3 linked regions of the Sandaracinus amylolyticus genome follow. The protein of the gene in region 1 interacts with the protein of each later gene in a pairwise test. Links are inferred from orthologs where the notes say so. Each region holds a gene or a part of one and is shown in the gene's direction. Other genes may lie near its edges.

Region 1 (6,832 bases):
GCGACATCTGCGGCACGAACACCGAGAAGAGCGGCAGCATCATCCGCAGCGTGAACATGTCCGCCGCGAGCTTCGCCTCGGCGTCGGGATAGCGGATCTTGAGCGCGACGCGCTCGCCGTCGGGCGTGACCGCCTTGTGCACCTGACCGAAGCTCGCGGCCGCGGTGGGCTGCGTGTCGATCGTCTCGAAGAGCTCGTGCGGCGAGCGCCCGTACGCGCGCCGGACGTGCGGCTCGAGCTCGATCCACGGCAGCGGATCGACACGATCCTGGAGACCGCTGAGGGTGCTGGTCCACTCGACGGGCAGGATGTCGACGCGCGTCGACAGGATCTGCCCGACCTTGATGAGCCCGCCGCGCATGTGCACCGCGAGGCGGTAGAACCGCGGCGCGTGCTTCTCGTGCAGCGCCCTCCATCGCTCGCTCGGGATCGTGGCGCCGCGTCGCATCCGCACGAACGGGACGACGTAGGCGATCCAGATCGGCAAGAGCGTCAGCGACGCGATCAGGGCGCGAGAGACCAACAACCAGGCGCGCTTCAGCACACCGGGAGTATGGGGCCGTGCACGCCGGATCGCGACGGGCGCTCGATCAGCCCGCCGCGCGGGCCCGCGCGAGCTCGCGCACCGCGATGTCGGCGGCGTGCTCGATCTCGCACGCGACCCAGCGATGGCTCGCCGCGATCTGGTAGCGGATGCGTCGCAGCTGCCCGCCGGTCGCGCCGACGAGCACGACGTCGAAGGGCGCGTCGGGACGCGTCGCGAGCGCCGCGATCGTCGTGAGATCGACCGAGGGAAGCAGCGCGTCGACGACCGCGATCGCCGCCAGGCCCGACGCGTGCGCGCGCTGCGAGCGCGTGACGAGATCGATCGCGCGCTCGACCGGCGCGACCTCGATGGTGTCGGTGGTCGCCGCGCGCATCCGCTCGACGAACGCGGGGTCGCGCGTGACGACGAGCATCGAGTCGACGCCGCGGGGAGGGCGGATCGTCTCCCGCTCGCGCGCTCTCTCGACGTTCACGACGCCGCTCTCCTCGTGCCACGTGCGGTGGCGCGGGCGCACGCCGCTGCTCGCCATCAGCAGGAGCGGCGAGAGGCGATCGGACACCGCGTCGTACGCGACCGATCCGACGCACTCCTCGACGGCCTCGCGCAGCGGGCCGATCACGAAGCGCGACATCGCCTCGGGATCGCGGGGGAGCGCGGCGCGCTCGGCGTAACGCAGCGCGGTGAGCACCACGCGCATCGCGGTCGCGGGCGACATCACACCCTCGAGCGCGTCGAGCACCGCGGCCTCGAGGTTCACCTCGCCGCTCTCGGGCGACGAGCCAGCGTCGTGCATCGGGACCCCGGACCGCATCGGCACCTCCCCGACGCAGAGGCTGTGCTCTGGGAGGTGCGGTCGGTGATTAATCAGGGGTTAATCGGCGCGCGTCGGGGATCTCCCCGACGCGCTCGATCACACCGAGGGCGCGAGCAGCGCGAGCGCCATCTCGAGCGCGGGCGGCGGCTGCGCCTCGGCCTCGCCCTTTGCGCGCGCCTCGGCGGCGGCCTTGCGCGCGCGCTCGAGCTCCGCGGGACGGAGCGCCGAGGGGTCCTTGAACATCGCGTCGAGCGCGTTGCGCATCTGCTTGCGCGACTCGTGGATGCGCCACGCGATGGTGCCCTCGGTGGTCTCGAGCACGACGGCGGCCTCGGGATAGCTGAGGCCCTGCATCATCGTGAGCGCGACCGTCGTCTTGAGCAGCGGCGAGAGGCGATCGAACGCGCGCACGAGATAGACGTAGGTCTGACGCAGCTCGAGCGCGCGATGCGGATCACCGCCCGAGTCGACCGCGACCGCGACGGTGACGCGCGGATCGTCGAGGTCCGCGGTGCGACGGCGGTTGCGATCGCGACGCACGTTGAGCGCGCGGTTCAGCGCGATGCGGTAGAGCCACGTGAAGAACTCGCTGCGGCCCTCGAAGCGGTCGATGTTGCGGTACGCGCGCACGAACGCGTCCTGCGTGATGTCGTCCGCGTCGCTCGGGCTGCCCGTCATGTGGAGGGCGAGCGCGAAGATGCGGTGGCGATAGCGCTTCACCAGCGCCTCGAACGCGCGCGGATCGCCGCTCTTCGCGGCCTCGACGAGCTCGTGGGCCTCGCGGGCGCGCGCCTCGCTGCTCTCTTCTTCGACGAGCGGCGCGGCGACCTTCGCCTCGAGCGCGTCGAGCGCGGCGGCGAGCTCGGCGCGCGGATCGGCGGTCGGCGCGTCGGTCGTGGCGGCCTTCTTGGCCGGCGGACGCGGCGCCTTGGGACGCACCAGCGTGACGTCCTCGGGGCGCGGCGCTTTCGGGACCGGCGGCGGACCGGCCGGTCGCGCGACGCGGGCGCTCGGCGGCAGCGGCGGGACGGCGCGCGCAGCGGCGGACGGCGGCGCGGGCTGCGACGGCGTGCGCGCCGGGGGCGCGACGTGCGCAGGAGTGGGAGCAGCTTTCGTGGCTTCGGCGCCGTGGGCGGCGCTCATCGTAGCCACCGCGGCGTCTCGCCTCGGAGGCAGAGGCGGAGGGCGTCGCGTCGAGTGCATGTCGGGCCTCTGAACCCCTCGAAGGGGCGGTCCTTGGGTGACTCGGGAGAAAGCCAGGCGAGCTGAAGTGGGTCGAACCGAGGGAGAGGCGAAGCGGACCAAAGTTGATGCAGGCGGACGAGAGTGACGGATCGATCGTGAGCTGTCCACCTCTCTCTTCCCTGCTGTTTCGCCGCGGCTGGTCGGACGCCGCCGGCCCTCTCCGCGGGCGCGGCATCTCGCGATGGCGCTCCGCTCCGCCCGTCCGGTCGCTCGGACACACGCTTGATCGGCACTGTTCGATCAGTTAGAACGCGGCGCTCCGCACGATCTACACGCGCCTGCGAGCGAATCCAACGTGCTGTTCGACTGGGTATACGGCCTCTTCTCCAACGATCTCGCGATCGACCTGGGGACCGCGACGACCCTCATCTACGTGAAGGGCCGCGGCATCGTGTCGTGCGAGCCCAGCGTGGTCGCGGTCCAGACCGACGCGCGCGGCGGGAAGAAGGTGCTCGCGGTCGGCAAGGAAGCGAAGGAGATGCTCGGGCGCACCCCCGGCAACATCTCCGCGGTGCGCCCGCTGCGCGACGGAGTCATCGCCGACTTCGAGATCACCGAGGCGATGCTCCGGTACTTCATCCGGCGCGCCCAGAACCGCAGCACGCTCGTCAAGCCGCGCATCATCATCTGCGTTCCGTTCGGCATCACCGAGGTCGAGAAGCGCGCGGTGAAGGAGAGCGCCGAGAGCGCCGGCGCGCGCGAGGTCTTCCTGATCGAGGAGCCCATGGCGGCGGCGATCGGGGCGGGCCTCCCGATCACCGAGCCGAGCGGCAACATGGTCGTCGACATCGGCGGCGGCACGACCGAGGTCGCGGTCATCTCGCTCGCGGGCATCGTCTACTCGCAGAGCGTCCGCGTCGGCGGCGACAAGATGGACGAGGCGATCGTCGCGTACCTCAAGCGCAAGTACAACCTGCTGATCGGCGACCAGACCGCCGAGCGCGTGAAGTGCACGATCGGCAACGCGTACCCGGGCGACGAGGTCGAGACGATGGAGGTCAAGGGACGCGACCTGGTCGCGGGCGTCCCGAAGACGGTCGTCGTGAACTCGGACGAGATCCGCGACGCGCTGAGCGAGCCGATCAACACGATCGTCGAGGCGGTGATGGCTGCGCTCGAGCGCACGCCGCCCGAGCTCAGCGCCGACATCGTCGACAAGGGCATCGTGCTGACCGGCGGCGGCGCGCAGCTGAAGAACCTCGACGTGCTGCTGCGCGAAGAGACGGGCCTTCCGGTGATGGTCAGCGATGATCCCGTGAGCGCGGTCGTGCTCGGGTCGGGCAAGACGCTCGATCACCTCGACCTGCTCCGCGAAGTCACCATCAGCTGAGAGCAGTTCCAATGAAGATCCATCCGTCGGTGCGCCTCGCGGCGCTCGCGCTCCTGTCGGCATGTGGCTCGTCGCCGTGTGATCGCGCCGCCGAGGCGTGCGAGAGCCCCGATCCAGTCGTCGTCTCGCTGTTCGGGACCGAGCGCATCGACGCGTGTCGTGCGACCGCGAGCGGTGGGTCGGACGCCGAGTGCAACGAGTGCCAGGACGTCTGCGGTGCGCCCACCGAGACGACCGAGCTCGAGGTGCTCGGTTGTTTCGCGACCGCGCCGTCGGGCGCATCGCGTCGCGTGCTCTGCCTCGGCGAGGACTACGTGCCGAACGAGGTCACGGACGCGGGCAACGGCGCGTTCGCGTTCCAGCTGTGGCGCGGCGAGCCGGGCGAGGAAGTGCGCGATCTCTCCGGCGAATTCGAGATCGTCGAGGACGAAGGCATCATCCGCTTCTTCCTCGACGAGATGCCCGGCGAGCAGCTGTGCGCCGCGGTGCGGCTCGCTCGCGGGAACGGCATCGCGACCGGCGATCTCGACCGCGAGTGCGAAGCGGATGCGCCGCTGGTGCTCGGCTGGGCGAACGCCGAGCAGCCTCGCTGACCGCTCGACGCGCGATCGCCGCGAGGGTAGGGCTCGCGCCATGAGCGAGACACTCCCGATCCGCTGTGCCTGCGGTCAGGTCCGCGGGCACGTCGACGTCGTGCCCGGCGGTGGCCAGCGCCTCGTCTGCTACTGCGACGACTGCCAGGCGTACGGGCGGTTCCTCGGGCGCGACGACGTGCTCGACGCGCGGGGCGGCACCGACATCTGGCAGACGCGTCCCTCGCTCGTCCGGATCACCGAGGGCGAGCTCGCGTCGATGCGCCTCTCGGATCGCGGGATGATCCGGTGGTACGCGCGCTGCTGCCGCACGCCGATCGCGAACACGATGGTGTCGGCGGGCGCGCCGTTCGTCGGGATGCACCAGCGGTGCATCGGGGACGCGGACGGACGCAGGCGCGACGACGTGCTCGGCGCGCCGATCGCGAAGGTGCAGGGGCGCTTCGCGATCGGCGGCGTGCCCGAGGGCGTCGCGCCGACGGTGGGCGTCGGGACGATCGCGCGGACGCTGCTGATGCTCGCGCGGTCGGCTCTGGCCCGAGGTGCGACACCGTCGCCGTTCTTCGATGCGCACACGAAGAAGCCGCGGATCGAGCCCGAGGTGCTGAGCGCCGCGGCGCGCGACGCGCTGCGCTGACCGGATTCGGCCGGCCCCGTGGGTCGTTGCCGCGCCGCGCCAGGCGCGGCACGGTCTCGACGTGGTGCTCGCAAAAGAGTTGAGCCGGTCGGGGTGGGTCGCGCGCACTCCATGAGCGACTCCGAGCCCATGAGCGCTGCCGCCGCCAAGATCGCCGCCGTCCCGGAGGACGACGCCACGCTCGCCACGCGCGCCGCGAGCGGCGACGAGCGCGCCTTCACGGCGATCTATCGCAAGCACTCGCGCTACGTGGCGGGCGTCGTCTATCGGCTCATGGGCGACGACGGAGAGCTCGACGACGTGGTGCAGGAGACGTTCGTCGCGGCGTCGGAAGGGCTCGCGAGCCTGAAGGAAGGCGGGACGCTGCGGGCCTGGCTCGTGACGATCGCGGTGCGCAAGGTCGCGCGCCGGCTCGCGCGGCGTCAGCGGCAGCGCTGGCTCGCGGGCATCTTCGGGCGCACCGAGCCGCGCGCGGTGACGCCGGAGGTGGAGGGCGAGGCGTACGCGCTCTACCAGGCGCTGGGAACGCTCTCGACCGAGCGGCGCGTGCCGTGGACGCTCCATCACGTCGAAGGCCTGACGCTGCCGGAGGTCGCGGAGCACTGCGGCGTGTCGCTCGCGACGGTGAAGCGAAGGATCGCGGAAGCGGCGGCGCTGCTCGCGAAGCGAGGCTACGTGGTGAGCGCGGGAGGCCGCGAATGAGCGTCGAGCTCGAGCAGGCTCGGCGCGCCGAGCCGGACTGGGACGAGCTGCGCGAGCGGCGTGTGCTGGCGCGCGTGCTCGCGGCGCGCGGAGAGGGCGCGGCGCGGCGTCGTCGCGCGCGAGTCGCGGTCGCGTTCGGCGCGGGCGTGGCGGTCGCGGCGGCTGCGCTGCTCGTGTGGATGCGCCCGGCGACGACGCAGCCTTCGAGCGGCGGTGCGGTCGCGACGGTCGCGGTCGAGGGCGAGGCGGGCACGTCGCGCCCGGCGCGGCTGTCGCTGCGCGACGGATCCGAGGTGTTCCTCGCGGCGTCGGCCGACGTGCGCGTCGAGTCGGAGTCGGAGGGCGCGGTGCGCATCGCGCAGCTCGCGGGCGAGGCGCGCTACGTGGTGAGCCATCGCCCGGAGCGCTCGTTCGTCGTGGTGGTCGAGGCCGTCGAGGTGCGGGTGCGCGGCACGCAGTTCGTCGTGCGGCGCGGCGAGCTCGAGGTGGAGGTCGAGGTCGAGGAAGGGCGCGTCGAGGTCGCGCGCGGTGACGACGCGAGCATGCTCGGCGCCGGTGATGCGCTGCGGGTGCGGATGCGCGCCGACGAGCCCACGCCCGAGCCCGAGATCGTGCCGGAGCCCGAGATCGCCCCGAGCGAGCCCGAGCCCGAGACGTCGTCGGCGGAGCGCTCGCCGCGCCCCTCGCGTCGCGAGAGCATCGAGGAGCTGACCGCGCAGGCCGACGAGGCGCGTCGCGCCGGGCGGCTCGACGATGCGGCGCGCGCGCTGCGTGCGGCGACGATCGCCGAGCCTCGCGATCCGCGGGTCGCGACCGCGTTCTTCACGCTGGGCCGGGTCGAGCGCGCGCGGGCGCGCGACGTCGCGGCCGCGGAGGCGTTCGAGGCGGCGTTCGCGCGCGCTCCGCACGGTGCGCTCGCCGAGGACGCGCTCGCGGAGGCGGCCGTGTCGTGGTCGGCCGCGGG
Region 2 (6,962 bases), 4.5 Mb from region 1 along the record:
GCACCACCGACATCGTCGTCTACGTGAACGGCGCGGTCGTGCACACGAGCGTGATTCCGATCGGCGGGACGAGCTTCACGAACGACATCGCGACCTGCCTCCGCACTCCGATCGCCGAGGCCGAGCGCGTGAAGATCAAGTACGGCTGCGCGAGCCCGGTGATGGTCGACCCCGAGGCGACGATCGAAGTCCCGAGCGTCGGCGGTCGCGCCCCGCGCGTCATGCCGCGCCAGCAGCTCTGCCAGATCATCGAGCCGCGCGTCGAGGAGCTCTTCCAGGCGGTCGCGTACACGATCGATCAGGGCAACTACCGCGATCTCCTCGGCGCGGGCGTCGTCGTCACCGGCGGCACCACGATGCTCGACGGGATGCCCGAGCTCGCCGAGCAGATCCTCGGCCTGCCGGTGCGTCGCGGCGCGCCGACCGGCGTCGGCGGCCTGATGGACGTCGTGAAGAGCCCCGCCTACGCGACCGGCGTGGGCCTCGTGAAGTACGGCGCGGAGAAGCTGCGCAGCAGCGTGGTGACGAGCGCGCACCGGCACGCGATGGATCGCTCCATCGCGGTGCCCGCCGGACCGACGTGGGGCGCGCGCCTCGGCGCGTGGTTCCGCGAGGTGTTCTGAGTCCGGGCAAAACCACGATCGATACGATATCGACTGCCCAGTACCGGCAGTGCTGGGCAGTTCGCGAGACATGCTCGCTTCCCGCGGAGGGCGAACCCGGGGAGAGGGCCAGAGAGAAAAGGGCACGGGAGGCAACATGGGATTCCACATCGAGTTCGCGGACGACGCGGAGATGCAGGCCCGGATCAAGGTCGTCGGCGTCGGTGGTGGCGGCGGAAACGCGCTCCAGACGATGATCCAGAGCGGGCTCGAGGGCGTCGAGTTCATCGCGGCGAACACCGACACGCAGGCGCTCGAGCAGAGCCTCGCGCCGTCGAAGGTGCAGCTCGGCTCGGCGCTGACGCGCGGCCTCGGCGCGGGCGCGAACCCCGACGTCGGCAAGAAGGCGGCGCTCGAGGAGATGGAGCGCATCCAGGAGGCGCTCGCGGGCGCCGACATGGTCTTCGTCACCGCCGGCATGGGCGGCGGCACCGGCACCGGCGCGGCGCCGATCATCGCGCAGATCGCGCGTGACCTCGGCATCCTCACCGTCGGCGTCGTGACGCGTCCGTTCCTCTTCGAGGGCAAGCGCCGGATGAAGAACGCGGAGCAGGGCATCCGCGAGCTCGCCGCGTCGGTCGACACGATCATCACGATCCCCAACCAGAAGCTGATGAACCTCGACGACGACCTGTCGATCCTCGAGGCGTTCAAGCGCGCCGACGACGTGCTCGTCCAGGCGGTTCGCGGCATCAGCGATCTCATCACGGTCAGCGGCGTCATCAACGTCGACTTCGCCGACGTGAAGACGATCATGAGCGGCCAGGGCCGCGCGCTGATGGGCACCGGCTACGGCCGCGGTGATCGCCGCGCGCTCGACGCGGTGGAGATGGCGATCAACTCGCCGCTGCTCGACGACATCTCGATCGACGGCGCGATGGGGATCCTCCTCAACTTCACCGCGGGGCCCGACGTGCGCCTCAAGGAGATCAACGAGGCGGCGTCGCTGGTGCAGCAGGCGGCGCACGAGGACGCGAACATCATCTTCGGCCTGCTCACGGACCCCGACATGGGCGACGTGGTGAAGGTCACCGCGATCGCGACGGGCTTCGAGACCGACAGCTCGGAGATGCAGGAGGTCGTGGCGTCGGCGACGGCGGCGCGCACCTCGCGCACCTCGCTGCCGCTGACGATCCCGGGGCACCGCCCGTCGATGCAGCCGCAGATGGCGCTCAAGGCGCTCGTTCCGCAGCAGCAGCCCGCGCCGGTCGAGGCGCGCGCCGCGCGTCGCAACTCGGCGCCCGCGCCGCGCGTGAGCACGACGCGCGAGCAGCCCGAGCAGGCGACGCTGCCCGAGCTGCGCGTCTCGGGTCGCGCGTTCGGCCCCGCGGCCCTCGCCGACGAGGCGACGCTCGACATCCCGGCGTACCTGCGCCGCGCAGCCGCGCACCACGACTGATCGACGTCACGAACGAAGCGGCGCCCGGCGTGAGCGATCACGCCGGGCGTTGCGCGTTCGCGGCGTGCGCGCCCGCGTCACGACGCGTCGAGGATGATCTTCCCTTGCGTGTGCCCCTCGCGGCTCCGCGCGAACGCCTCGCGCGCCTGGCCGAGCGGGAAGCGCGCCGAGATCTCGACGTCGAGGGCTCCGTCCTCGACCCGACGCGCGAGCTCCTCGAGCACGCGGCGCGACGTCTTCGACACGATGCCCGTCGCGCGAACGCCGCGCTCCGCCGCGCGCTGCTCCGAGCCCGACGCGAGCCCGACGAGCGACACGAGCGCGCCACCTCGTCGGATCACGTCGTACGAGCGCAGCTGGGTCGCACCGCCGATCGTGTCGAGGACCCCGTCCACGTCGCGCGCCACGTCCTCGAAGCGCGCCTGCGTGTAGTCGACGACCACGTCCGCGCCCATGCTGCGCAGATACGCCTCGTGGACCGCGCGCGCCGTGGCGATCACCCTCGCGCCTCGCCACTTCGCGAGCTGCACCGCGAACGTTCCGACCCCGCCCGCAGCGCCGTGGATCAGCACGCTCTGCCCCGGCTGCACGTCGAGCGTCGGCGTGCCGTCCAGCTCGAACAGCGCTTGCCACGCGGTCAGCCCGGCGGTCGGCAGCGCGGCCGCACGTGCGTGGTCGAGCCCCGGAGGCTTCTCCGCGATCTCGTCGGGCCGCACCACGACGAGCTCCGCGTCCGCTCCGTCGTGCTTGCCGAACACCTCGTCGCCGAGCGTGAAGTCCGCGACCCCTTCGCCGATGCCGACCACGACGCCCGAGAAGTCGCGCCCTGCGACGTGCGGCAGCGGCAGCCGATACGCGCCCGCCGCGATCTTCCAGTCGATCGGGTTCACCGCCGCGGCGTGCACGCGCACCAGGATCTCGCCGGCGCGCGGCTGGGGCCGAGGCACTTCTTCGTAGCGCAGCACCTCGGGCCCGCCGTACTCGTGGAAGCGCACCGCTCTCATCGTCGCCATGAGCACTCTCCCGTCGTCTTCATCGAGACGCAGGGGTCGTGCCTCGCGGCGCCGGTGCGCGATCAGAACGTGCGCAGCGAGCGAATCGCGAGATAGTCCACCTCGCAGCTCCCGTCGCCTTCCTTGCGCAGGCTGACGCCGAGCACGCGCTCGATCTGCCAGGGCGGGCTCGCCACCTCGACGACGCGCATGTTCTGATCGCGCGTCGCGCTCGTCCACGTCACGTCGGGCACGAGCTCCGCTTCGTACGTCAGCGTGTTCGCGTCCTGCAGCGCGATGGTCGCGCGCATCACGAGGTGCGATCCGAGATCGCAGCGCGCGTTCGCGCGCGCGAGCAGCTGCGTGCTGATCATCGACTGCGACGCTTCGTCGGTCCCGCCGCGCACCGTGACGTCGCGCCCGACGAGCTGCAGCCCGTGATCGCCCGGCAGCGTCTCCACGTAGCTCGCGCCATCCTCGGCGCCCGTGATCTGCGCCCATCCGCACGGCGTGCCGTCGCACGTCGTCTCGAAGTCCTCGACGTAGATCGCCGACTCGTCGTCGGGGGCAGGGCACCCGACGAGCGACGCCGCGAGCGACGCGATCACGATCACGCGCCTCATCGGCGCACCTCGAGCCCGATCCCGAGCAGCGGTCCGCCGAGCTCGAGATCACTCCCGTAGCGATCGAGGTCGTACATGGAGAACCAGTCCCATCCGACGCGCGCCCCGATGCGCACGCCCTGCGCCACGCGGAACCCGACCTGCGCGTAGCCCGAGAGCCGCGGCGCGAACGCCCACGTGCCCGCGCCCTGGATCGACACGCCGCCCCAGCCGAGCCCGACGCCGAGCACCGCACCGAGATCGACGATCGGCCCGAGGTGCGCGCGCACGTGCGCCACCGCGAGCGCGTCGATGCCGCCCCCCACCGCGGGAGCGCTGTTGTTGCTGCCCCAGCCGCGCCCGCGCGCGCCCACGCGGCCGCCGAGCCAGAGCCACTCCGCGATGCGCGTCATCAGCGTGAAGTCGCCTGCGAAGAGCACCGGCGAGCTCCCGTACCGATGCGCCTCCAGCGCGTCGTCGAGCGACGCGCGCAGCGGCACGCCGCCGCTCACGAAGATCTGGAACGTCGTCGGCATCAGCGGCTCGGTCGCGTCGTAACGGCGCGCGCGCTCGCGCCGCTGCTCAGCCGGCGTCAGCTCGCGCGGCGACACCAGGATCGCCGGTCCGAAGTCGGCGCCCTCGGGCAGCTCGTCCGGCGCGGGCGCCTCGACGTCGGCTCGCACGGCTTCCGCATCGGCCTCGATCGCCGTCTCGACGTCCTGCGCGTGTGTCCGCGCTGGGATCGACGCCACGATCAACGCGACGATGATCAGCGCGCGCATCACGCCGCTCCGCGCATCGCGTCGGCGAGCGCCGCGAGGACGATGTGGTTCTCCTCGGGCGTGCCCACCGTGATCCGCACCCGCTCCGCGAGCCGCGGGTGCCCCGCGAACGTCCGCACCTGCACCCCCGCCGCGTGCATCCGCGCCGCGATCTCGACCGCGCGCGACCCCACCCGAACGAGCGCGAAGTTCGAGTCGCTCGGATCGACCGCGATCCCCGGGATCGCGTCGAGCCCCGCGATCAGCTTCGATCGCTCGGCGCGCACCAGCGCGATCTGCTCGCGCAGGATCGGCATCAGCGGTCCGAGCGCGAGCGTCGCGATCTCCTGCGAAGGAGTCGGGATGTTGTACGTGAGCCGCACCTTCTCGAGCTCGTGCGCGAGCCACGGCTTCACCCGCACCCAGCCGACGCGCAGCGCCGCGAGCCCGATCTTCGAGAGCGTGCCCAGCACCGCCACGTTGTCGTGCTGCTCGAAGAGCGCGTGCGAGATCGTTCCGCTCGAGAACTCGACGTACGCGTCGTCGAGCACCACGAGCGCATCGTGCGCCTGCTCGACGATGCGACGCACGACGCGCTCGTCGAAGCGGTTGCTCGTCGGGTTGTTCGGGCTCGGCAGGAAGATCAACGAAGGACGGTGCTCGCCGATCGCGCGCGACCACACGTCCGCGTCGAGATCCCAGCGCTCGTCGAGCGGCACCTTCACCACCGCGTGGCCGTGCCCGCGCCCGATGATCCCGTACATCGAGAAGCTCGGATCCGGGTGCATCACGACCGCGTGCGCGCGCCCTTCGCGCGGCCGCGCGATCGCGGTCTCGAGGATCGAGATCACCTCGTCCGATCCGACCCCGATCACCAGCTCGTCGGGCTTCGCGCCCACGTAGCCGGAGAGCGCCGCGCGCAGCGCCGTGCAGCGCGGATCCGGATACCGATGCAGCGCGATCGACGCCATCGCCTCGGCGATGCGCGCGCGCGCCTCCGCAGGCAGCGCCCACGGGCTCTCGTTGCCGTCGACGCGGATGCGCGCCGGTGCGGCGGGCGTCTCGTACGCATGCAGCGCCGCGAGCTCGGGCCGGAGCCGCTCTCGGATCGCGTCGCTCATTCGTCGTCTCCTTCGCCGCTTTCTTGCCGGAGGGTCTGTCCGCAGACCCTCCCTCCCACCGAGTGAATCGGCGGGAGCCTCCCTCCCACCGATTCGCGCCCGCGGAGTTGCGTTCGGATCAACGCGACTCCGCTTCGCTCTCGCTCTCGAGCGAGCGCGGCAGCTCGAGATCCTCGCTCTCGTCCGCTCGCTCGCTCGCGTCCCCCGCGCTCGCCGTGCCGTCGCGCGCACGACCGCGCTCGTCGAGGTCGCTCGGATAGAGGCCCATGTACTCGCTCACCACGGCGCGTACGAGGGAGTCGTCCGCGACCCCGCCGACTTTCACCACCCGGCTGCCGGACACCCAGAGCATCCAGCGATCGCCCTCACCACCGTCGAGCGACCACGCGCGCCCGCCGACGTCGACGACCGACACGTCGTAGCTCCCGAGCGAGCGCACCTGCCGGCGGATCTCCGCGCTCAAGCCCGGGGCCGCGTCGTACACCGTGACGAACACGTTCACGTACGGGATCTCGCCGCGGCTCGAGCGGCGCACGTAGGTCGCGGTGTGGCCCACCGCGCCGTTCCCTTCGACCGGGAACTCCACGTCGAGCACGCGCTGGTAACGGCGATACGAGAGGTCGCCGATGTCGCGCTCGAGCACGTAGCGCGTCGGGATCGCAGGCCCGCAGCCCGCCGCGGCCGACGCGAGCACGGCGAGCATCGCGACGAGCCCGGCCGCACACCGACGCATACGTCGCGACGGTAGACCAGGGCTCCGGACGCGTCGAGCCCGATCGCGCCGATCAGGTGGTGCCGCGGGCCCGCGCGCGCCGGATGGCCTCGCCCACCGGGCACCCTGCGCAGCCGGTGCGGCAGCAGCGCTGCCCGCGCTTGCTGGGCGGCAGCGGCGTCCCTTCGATCGCCGGCGCGCTCGGAGGCGGGCCCGCCGGCCGCGCGATCGGCAGGTGCCGCGGCGGCGGCGCGGCTCCGCGCGAGGCCGGCTGCGGCAGACCGCGCAGCGAGCCGATCGTCAGCGACCCCGCGCCGCGCTGCCGGCTCACGACATCCCCGTGGCGCTCGACGCGCGCGCCCTCGCGAGCGCACGTCGCACCACGAGCTCGTCGGCAGGCTGGCTCGCGTCCGAGAGGTACGCCTCGAGATCCTCGACCGCAGCCGCCGACGCGCCGAGCGCGAGCGCGTGCAGCCCACGATCACGCCGGAACGTGACCGATGCGGTCACGTCGACGAGCCGGTCGCTCACGACGAGCGCGCGCGCGTGATCGTGCCTGCGCTCGTGTGCGTGCTTCAGGTTCACGAGCATGCGGACCACCATCGAGCGCGGCGACACCACGTGCAAGTGCTCGGGGCGCAGCCGCGACGCGGAGCCCAGGAACTTCTCCGCGAGCCGCTCGAGCGCGCTCTCGCTCACCACCCGTCCGTCGA
Region 3 (3,272 bases), 4.5 Mb from region 1 along the record:
ACGGCACGACGTCGAGCCCGTCGCTGCCCGCACCGGTCGCGCCCCGACCGTCGCTGAAGCAGCGCTTCACGGCGCTGCGCACGAAGCTGGGCGCGCGCCTCGAGCGTCTGCGCAAACCCGCGACCATCCTGTTCCGCATCCTCGTCGTCGCGCTCGCGATCGTCGCTGCGGTCGCGCTCTTCCGCGTCGTCGAGCAGCACGTGCGCACCTCGCCCGCGTTCGCGACGAGCGAGATCGAGCTCGAGGGCGCGTCGCGCCTCACGCGCGCCGACGTCGAAGCCGCCGCGGGCATCGCGGTGGGCCGCAACGTGTTCGAGCGCTCTCCCGACGAGGCCCGCGCCGCGCTGCTCGCGCATCCGTGGATCGCCGAGGCCGAGGTGCGCCGTCGCCTGCCGGGTCGCTGGTCGATCGTGATCCGCGAGCGCAGCGCGGCCGCGATCCTGATGCTCGAGGACGCGTGGCTCGTCGACGCGGAAGGCGCGGTGTTCAAGCGTGCCGAGAGCGGCGATCCCATCGATCTGCCGGTGATCACCGGCATCGCGCGCGAGCGCTTCACGACCGATCGCGCGTTCCGCACGCGCGTCCTGCTCGGCATCGTCGCGCTGCTCTCGGACTGGCGCGCCGCGGGCCTCTGGCGTCGCGAGCCGATCGGCGAGATCCACGTCGAGGCCGACGACGCGCTCACGCTGCGCATCGGCGACGACGCGACCGAGGTGAGGCTCGGCCACGGCCCGTACCGCGCGAAGCTCGACCGCCTGCGCCGCGTGCTCGACGAGCTCGGCCAGCGACAGGCGAGACCGGCGTACGTCTACCTCGACAACGTGCGGAGGCCGGACCGGGTGACCGTTCGCGTTCGCTGAGCGGGCTCCGGAGCGAACAGCCGTGCACGTGGCACGTGGCACGTGCACGTGTACGAGTCACGACGCGGTTGCTCGAGGCCTTGTGCCCGCGCGCATTGCATGACGCAGCAGCGCTGTGCCGACGCGCCGTCGATCTCGAGATCCGCGTCGTGAATCGTCCACGTGCACGTGCCACGTGCCCGTGCACGGCTGTTCCACCGCTCGCAGATCGACGAAGCGCGTGCAGTTTTTTTGTGCCCGTCAGATCAGCCGTGTAGACGTCGCTACATCGGAGCGATCATGGCGAGCAACCACGGCACCGAGAACGAGATCATCGCCGGGCTGGACCTCGGGACGACGAAGGTCTGTGCGATCGTCGCCGAGGTCACCGACGACGGCCTCGACATCATCGGCGTCGGCTCGGTCCCCTCGCGCGGCCTGCGCCGCGGCGTCGTGGTGAACATCGAGACGACCGTGCAGGCGATCCGCGGCGCGATCGAGCAGGCCGAGACGATGGCCGGCGTCGAGATCCGCTCGGTCTACGCCGGCATCGCGGGCTCGCACGTCCGCGGGATGAACAAGGACGGCGTCGCCGCGATCGCGAACCGCGAGGTCACCGCCGACGACGTCGCGCGCGTGCTCGATCAGGCGCGCGCGATCCCGCTGACCAGCGATCGCCAGGTCATCCACGTGCTCCCGCAGGAGTACATCGTCGACGAGCAGGACTGCATCAAGGAGCCGATCGGCATGAGCGGCGTCCGCCTCCAGGCGCACGTCCACCTCGTGACCGCGGCGACGACCAGCGTGCAGAACATCATCAAGTGCGCCGAGCGCTGCGACCTGCACGTCGCGGAGGTCGTGCTCGAGCCGCTCGCGAGCGCTCACGCGGTCCTGCAGGAGGACGAGAAGGAGCTCGGCGTCGCGCTCGTCGACATCGGCGGCGGCACCACCGACATCGTCGTCTACGTGAACGGCGCGGTCGTGCACACGAGCGTGATTCCGATCGGCGGGACGAGCTTCACGAACGACATCGCGACCTGCCTCCGCACTCCGATCGCCGAGGCCGAGCGCGTGAAGATCAAGTACGGCTGCGCGAGCCCGGTGATGGTCGACCCCGAGGCGACGATCGAAGTCCCGAGCGTCGGCGGTCGCGCCCCGCGCGTCATGCCGCGCCAGCAGCTCTGCCAGATCATCGAGCCGCGCGTCGAGGAGCTCTTCCAGGCGGTCGCGTACACGATCGATCAGGGCAACTACCGCGATCTCCTCGGCGCGGGCGTCGTCGTCACCGGCGGCACCACGATGCTCGACGGGATGCCCGAGCTCGCCGAGCAGATCCTCGGCCTGCCGGTGCGTCGCGGCGCGCCGACCGGCGTCGGCGGCCTGATGGACGTCGTGAAGAGCCCCGCCTACGCGACCGGCGTGGGCCTCGTGAAGTACGGCGCGGAGAAGCTGCGCAGCAGCGTGGTGACGAGCGCGCACCGGCACGCGATGGATCGCTCCATCGCGGTGCCCGCCGGACCGACGTGGGGCGCGCGCCTCGGCGCGTGGTTCCGCGAGGTGTTCTGAGTCCGGGCAAAACCACGATCGATACGATATCGACTGCCCAGTACCGGCAGTGCTGGGCAGTTCGCGAGACATGCTCGCTTCCCGCGGAGGGCGAACCCGGGGAGAGGGCCAGAGAGAAAAGGGCACGGGAGGCAACATGGGATTCCACATCGAGTTCGCGGACGACGCGGAGATGCAGGCCCGGATCAAGGTCGTCGGCGTCGGTGGTGGCGGCGGAAACGCGCTCCAGACGATGATCCAGAGCGGGCTCGAGGGCGTCGAGTTCATCGCGGCGAACACCGACACGCAGGCGCTCGAGCAGAGCCTCGCGCCGTCGAAGGTGCAGCTCGGCTCGGCGCTGACGCGCGGCCTCGGCGCGGGCGCGAACCCCGACGTCGGCAAGAAGGCGGCGCTCGAGGAGATGGAGCGCATCCAGGAGGCGCTCGCGGGCGCCGACATGGTCTTCGTCACCGCCGGCATGGGCGGCGGCACCGGCACCGGCGCGGCGCCGATCATCGCGCAGATCGCGCGTGACCTCGGCATCCTCACCGTCGGCGTCGTGACGCGTCCGTTCCTCTTCGAGGGCAAGCGCCGGATGAAGAACGCGGAGCAGGGCATCCGCGAGCTCGCCGCGTCGGTCGACACGATCATCACGATCCCCAACCAGAAGCTGATGAACCTCGACGACGACCTGTCGATCCTCGAGGCGTTCAAGCGCGCCGACGACGTGCTCGTCCAGGCGGTTCGCGGCATCAGCGATCTCATCACGGTCAGCGGCGTCATCAACGTCGACTTCGCCGACGTGAAGACGATCATGAGCGGCCAGGGCCGCGCGCTGATGGGCACCGGCTACGGCCGCGGTGATCGCCGCGCGCTCGACGCGGTGGA

The links.
Region 2: the proteins of DB32_RS08485 (region 1) and ftsZ interact in binary tests that used the Escherichia coli proteins (3 or more experiments, as listed by UniProt). The link is inferred for Sandaracinus amylolyticus from one-to-one orthologs.
Region 3: the proteins of DB32_RS08485 (region 1) and ftsA interact in binary tests that used the Escherichia coli proteins (3 or more experiments, as listed by UniProt). The link is inferred for Sandaracinus amylolyticus from one-to-one orthologs.

Annotation. Positions count from the first base shown.
Region 1 is NZ_CP011125.1:2,011,478-2,018,309, forward strand. Bases 2,141-4,920 are described here. They hold DB32_RS08485 (rod shape-determining protein), read left to right. Parts: upstream 2,141-2,904; coding sequence 2,905-3,936; downstream 3,937-4,920. Other genes in these bases: DB32_RS08480 (RNA polymerase sigma factor), read right to left, coding at 2,141-2,504; DB32_RS08490 (hypothetical protein), read left to right, coding at 3,948-4,529; DB32_RS08495 (DUF6151 family protein), read left to right, coding at 4,570-4,920. Also shown: DB32_RS08470 (ABC1 kinase family protein), read right to left, coding at 1-544; DB32_RS08475 (hypothetical protein), read right to left, coding at 591-1,358; more of DB32_RS08480, read right to left, coding at 1,458-2,140; more of DB32_RS08495, read left to right, coding at 4,921-5,166; DB32_RS08500 (RNA polymerase sigma factor), read left to right, coding at 5,296-5,868; DB32_RS08505 (FecR domain-containing protein), read left to right, coding at 5,865-6,832. UniProt on the Escherichia coli protein: Forms membrane-associated dynamic filaments that are essential for cell shape determination. Acts by regulating cell wall synthesis and cell elongation, and thus cell shape.
Region 2 is NZ_CP011125.1:6,519,224-6,526,185, reverse strand. The notes cover bases 1-2,910. They hold ftsZ (cell division protein FtsZ), read left to right. Parts: upstream 1-759; coding sequence 760-2,061; downstream 2,062-2,910. Other genes in these bases: DB32_RS27450 (NADP-dependent oxidoreductase), read right to left, coding at 2,139-2,910; ftsA (cell division protein FtsA), read left to right, coding at 1-623. Also shown: more of DB32_RS27450, read right to left, coding at 2,911-3,074; DB32_RS27445 (hypothetical protein), read right to left, coding at 3,137-3,676; DB32_RS27440 (hypothetical protein), read right to left, coding at 3,673-4,437; DB32_RS27435 (pyridoxal phosphate-dependent aminotransferase), read right to left, coding at 4,437-5,537; DB32_RS27430 (hypothetical protein), read right to left, coding at 5,656-6,270; DB32_RS47175 (hypothetical protein), read right to left, coding at 6,323-6,580; DB32_RS27420 (SirB1 family protein), read right to left, coding at 6,577-6,962. UniProt on the Escherichia coli protein: Essential cell division protein that forms a contractile ring structure (Z ring) at the future cell division site. The regulation of the ring assembly controls the timing and the location of cell division.
Region 3 is NZ_CP011125.1:6,524,696-6,527,967, reverse strand. The notes cover bases 387-3,272. They hold ftsA (cell division protein FtsA), read left to right. Parts: upstream 387-1,139; coding sequence 1,140-2,405; downstream 2,406-3,272. Other genes in these bases: ftsZ (cell division protein FtsZ), read left to right, coding at 2,542-3,272; DB32_RS27465 (cell division protein FtsQ/DivIB), read left to right, coding at 387-860. Outside these bases: more of DB32_RS27465, read left to right, coding at 1-386. UniProt on the Escherichia coli protein: Essential cell division protein that assists in the assembly of the Z ring. May serve as the principal membrane anchor for the Z ring.